One region of the Exiguobacterium sp. SH0S2 genome, then DNA from elsewhere that is predicted to be linked to it. Evidence: riboswitches for the same ligand, from Rfam matches in the RefSeq annotation. Region 1 holds a riboswitch; the other holds the start of a gene.

Region 1 (2,204 bases):
TGGCCGAGAACACACTCACATGGACGTGGTCTTGATACGTGTTGATCGCCTCGATGATGTCGCGGTTGCCGACGGCGAAAGCGACCCGCCAGCCGGACATGTTGAACGCCTTCGACATCGTATACACCTCGATGCCGATGTCTTTCGCACCCGGCGTCTGCAGGAAGCTCGGCGGGACGTGCCCGTCGAAACCGATGCTGCCGTACGCGAAGTCGTGGACGACCATGAGGTCATGCTTATTCGCGAACCGGACCGTGTCGTCAAAGAACGCGGGCGACGCGACGGCGCCGGTCGGATTGCTCGGGTAGTTCAAATACATGAGTCGCGCTCCCTGCGGATCGAGCGTCTCGTAATCAGGAAGATAGCCGTTCTCTTCCCGGAGGACGAGGTCGTGGACGACCGCACCGGCGAGACGCGCCCCCGAGATGTAGTCCGGGTAGCCCGGGTTCGGGAGCAACATGCCGTCACCTGGCTCGAGCACACATTGCGGGAGCGTGATGAGTCCCGACTTGCTGCCGATCAAGATGGCCACTTCGGTCTCGGCATCGAGCGCGACGCCGTATTCGGTCTGGTAGAACGTCGCGACCGCTTGCTTCAGGCGCGTCTGTCCCCGGAACGGTCCGTATTGGTGTGTCGCCGGGTCGAGCAGGGCCGTCTGCAACGCCTCACAGATCGGGGCCGGTGTCGGCAAGTCGGGCGTTCCTTGGCCGAGCCGGATGACGTCGCGGCCTGAACGCTCGAGTGCGGCGACTTCAGCGGCGAGTCCGACGAAATGCTGGGGTGGTAACGTTTTAAGTAACTTCGAGCGTCTGTCTGTCATGAATAGTCCTCCTATGCAAAAACACCCCTTTCCGAGGAAAGGGGTGTCGAGATACGGACGTATTCAAACAACCACCTTTCCATCTCTCAAGGTCACCTTGCTGGAATTAGCACAGTATTGAAACAATCTGTTGCTGAAGCTTCATCGGGCCAGTCCCTCCGCTTCTCTTGATAGAAAGTGTTTTTATATGCAATTGATAATTTCTGTAATATGTCATTTAGTAAACCAAACGTTACCAACCTTGTCAATCCTTATTTCAAAAATTCCTTACCGCTATTGAATCCCGGTAAAAAAACGTTCATAGTAAAAGGTGAACGTTATTCTGCAAAATTTACAGCATGAGGGGATAGACCATTGGAACTAAACCGTCAATTGATATGGAAGTTAAGCGTGATCGGGCTGATTCTGCTCGTCCTATGGAAAGTCATCAGCGAGCCGGACACGATCTCTCGGGTCATGCAGTATGCGTTTCAGCTGTTGACGCCGATCATCATGGGGATCGCCATCGCGCTGCTCCTCAACACCGTCCTATCCTATATAGAAGAGCGGTTCCACTTGAAGCGCTACCAAGGCTTGTTGATCGTCTACGTCACGTTCATCGGGATCCTTGTCGTGTCAGCGGTGACGCTGTTCCCTCGCATCTATTCGAGCGTCGCGTCTCTCATCGAGGAGCTCCCGTTTTATATTCGCCAAATCGATGGCTTTCTCGGGCAGCTGAAAACGTATGTCGAGGAGTATAATGCGACGATCGCCCAAGCGATCGATTTTAACCGGTTCGAGGAACGGTATTCCGGATGGGTCGAGACGGCCGTCGTGTCTTCGGTCGGTTACGTGTCGAGCTTCACGATGACGTTGATCAACTTGTTGATCGGGATCGTCATCTCGATCTACTTGTTGAAAGACAAGGAAGTGTTCGCCCGGATGTTCAAGCGTCTACTGTACGCGATGTTCCCGGTCGCCTCGGCGAAGACGACGATCGACATCTTCCAAGAGATGGACTATATCTTTAAACGCTACATCATCGGAAAGTCGCTCGACTGTCTCATCATCGGCGTGATGGCCGTCATCGGGCTCTTGATCATCGGCGCGCCGTACGCGCTCTTGCTCGGTGTCATCATCGGGGTGCTGAACTTCATCCCATACGTCGGGCCGCTCTTAGGGATGATCCCGGCGTTCATCATCACCTACTTCTACGACCCGTTCACGGCCCTGCTCGTCTTGTTGTTCATCTTCTTGCTGCAACAGTTCGACGGACTTTGGCTCGGCCCGAAAATTCTCGGCGACAGCGTCGGGATCACCCCGTTCTGGGTCATCACATCGATCATCATCGGGGGGAGCCTGTTCGGCCTCGTCGGGATGTTCATCAGCGTACCCGTGACCGCGA
Region 2 (2,204 bases), on a different contig from region 1:
CGGCCGAGAGCGTCGTCTTGCCCGTGCCCGATAGTCCGAAGAAGAGCGCCGTCTCCCCGGCGTCCGAGACGTTGGCCGAGCAATGCATCGACAAGACGTGCTGTTCAGGTAATAGGAAGTTCATGACCGAGAAAATCGATTTTTTAATTTCGCCGCCGTATTCTGTTCCCCCGATCAGAATGGTACGTTTGGCGAACGAGACGAGGATAAACGTTTCTGAGTTCGTCCCGTCAACTGTTGGGTCGGCCTTGTAGCTCGGTGCATAAATGACCGTGAATGGGTCAAACGCAGCTCTCGTCGGCCACTCTCGCAAGAACAACTGCTTCGCGAACAAGCTGTGCCACGCATACTCGGTGATGGCGCGTACCGGTAGCGTGTAGTGCTCATCTGCTCCAGCCGAAGCTTCGAGATAATACAGCTTCTGTTTCGTCTCGAGATGAGTGAGGACTTTGTCGAGAAGAGCGGTGAACTTGTCTTCTGCGATCGGCTGATTGACCGGACCCCAGTCCACTAACGAGTTGCTGACTTCATCTTGGACGACGAATTTGTCTTTCGGTGACCGCCCTGTGAATTTCCCTGTACTGACCGATAAAGCCCCGTCTTTCGTCAGTACGCCTTCACCGTTACGAATGGCTTCTTCCACCAGTTCTGGAACCGTTAAGTTCCGTAATACATCGGCACCCTTAATTAATTCTTCGATTTTCAGGAGCGTAGTCGCCATCCTGAATCCCACCTTTCCCCTAAATAGATGTGGATGAAATCCGCATACTTCCGCGATTAATTAGTATGACACTTTTTATTATATGTGACACACTAATCAAAAACAAGCATTTCTTTACCCTTTAAAGTAAGCGCTTTCTTACAAAGACATTCTAACATATTCTGTATAAGCGGGGAGTGAAAAAACGGAAACCGTCAAAAAAATGTTTGATATTTCACAAACATAAATGATTTCCGTGATTACGAAGAAATTTACAAATTAAGCGGATACGCTTGACAGAACGGTATGGCATTTATATGATGGTGTTCGTAACGGATACTCTTATTCTGAGCGGTGGAGGGAACAAGGCCCTACGAAGCCCAGCAACCGTCCGATCCTGTAGTCTTTTTCGGAAAAGGTGCTATCCTGAAGCGAAGCGACAGCTTCGAACGATAAGAGGGTAAGGAAGAACGATTCAACCTTTCCCATTGAACGTGGCGAAAGGTTTTTTTCATTACCGTCCCAAAGCAACGCGTAAGGGGAACGAGTACCGTCCACACATCACCCTTATTAATAGGAGGTTTTTCGAAATGTCAAACTTGAACCGTCGACTTTTCACTTCGGAGTCCGTCACTGAAGGACATCCGGATAAAATTTGTGACCAAATCTCAGATGCGATTTTGGATGCAATTTTGGCTGAAGATCCAAACGCCCGCGTTGCGGCTGAGACGTCTGTCACGACAGGTCTCGTGCTCGTAGCTGGTGAAATCACGACATCGACTTACGTGGATATCCCGAAAGTTGTACGTGAAACTGTTCGTGAGATCGGCTACACGCGCGCCAAATATGGTTTTGACGCTGAGACTTGTGCTGTACTCACAGCAATCGACGAGCAGTCGGCAGACATCGCACTCGGTGTCGACCAAGCGCTCGAAGCTCGTGAAGGTCAAATGACTGACGAAGAAATCGATGCGATCGGTGCCGGTGACCAAGGCCTCATGTTCGGTTATGCAACGAACGAGACACCTGAACTCATGCCGCTCCCGATCTCACTCGCTCACAAATTGTCACGTCGCTTGGCAGAAGTCCGCAAAAACGGAACGCTCACTTACCTTCGTCCAGACGGTAAGACGCAAGTAACTGTCGAATACGACCAAGACAACAACCCGGTCCGTATCGATACGATCGTCATCTCGACGCAACACGCAGAAGACATCACGCTCGAGCAGATCCAAGCGGACCTTAAAGAACACGTGATCGAAGCAGTCATCCCGGCTGAACTCATCGACGCCGAGACAAAATACTTCATCAACCCGACTGGCCGTTTCGTCATCGGTGGACCACAAGGTGATGCAGGTCTTACAGGACGTAAAATCATCGTCGACACATACGGTGGATACGCTCGCCACGGCGGTGGTGCGTTCTCAGGTAAAGATCCTACCAAAGTTGACCGTTCGGCAGCATACGCGGCCCGCTACGTGGCGAAAAACCTCGTGGCAGCTGG

The links. Region 1 has a riboswitch for S-adenosylmethionine ahead of EVJ21_RS00660 (aminotransferase class I/II-fold pyridoxal phosphate-dependent enzyme). Riboswitches for the same ligand answer to the same signal wherever they lie in the genome.
Region 2: linked by a shared signal. The riboswitch ahead of metK (methionine adenosyltransferase) and the one ahead of EVJ21_RS00660 (aminotransferase class I/II-fold pyridoxal phosphate-dependent enzyme) in region 1 are both predicted to bind S-adenosylmethionine.

The regions. Positions count from the first base shown of each region.
Region 1 is NZ_SJVB01000001.1:125,360-127,563, reverse strand. Features, by position in the region: gene EVJ21_RS00660 (aminotransferase class I/II-fold pyridoxal phosphate-dependent enzyme) at 1-820, opposite strand, end outside; SAM riboswitch class I at 897-997, opposite strand; gene EVJ21_RS00655 (AI-2E family transporter) at 1,175-2,204, shown strand, end outside.
Region 2 is NZ_SJVB01000003.1:291,546-293,749, reverse strand. Features, by position in the region: gene pckA (phosphoenolpyruvate carboxykinase (ATP)) at 1-721, opposite strand, end outside; SAM riboswitch class I at 1,040-1,159, shown strand; gene metK (methionine adenosyltransferase) at 1,291-2,204, shown strand, end outside.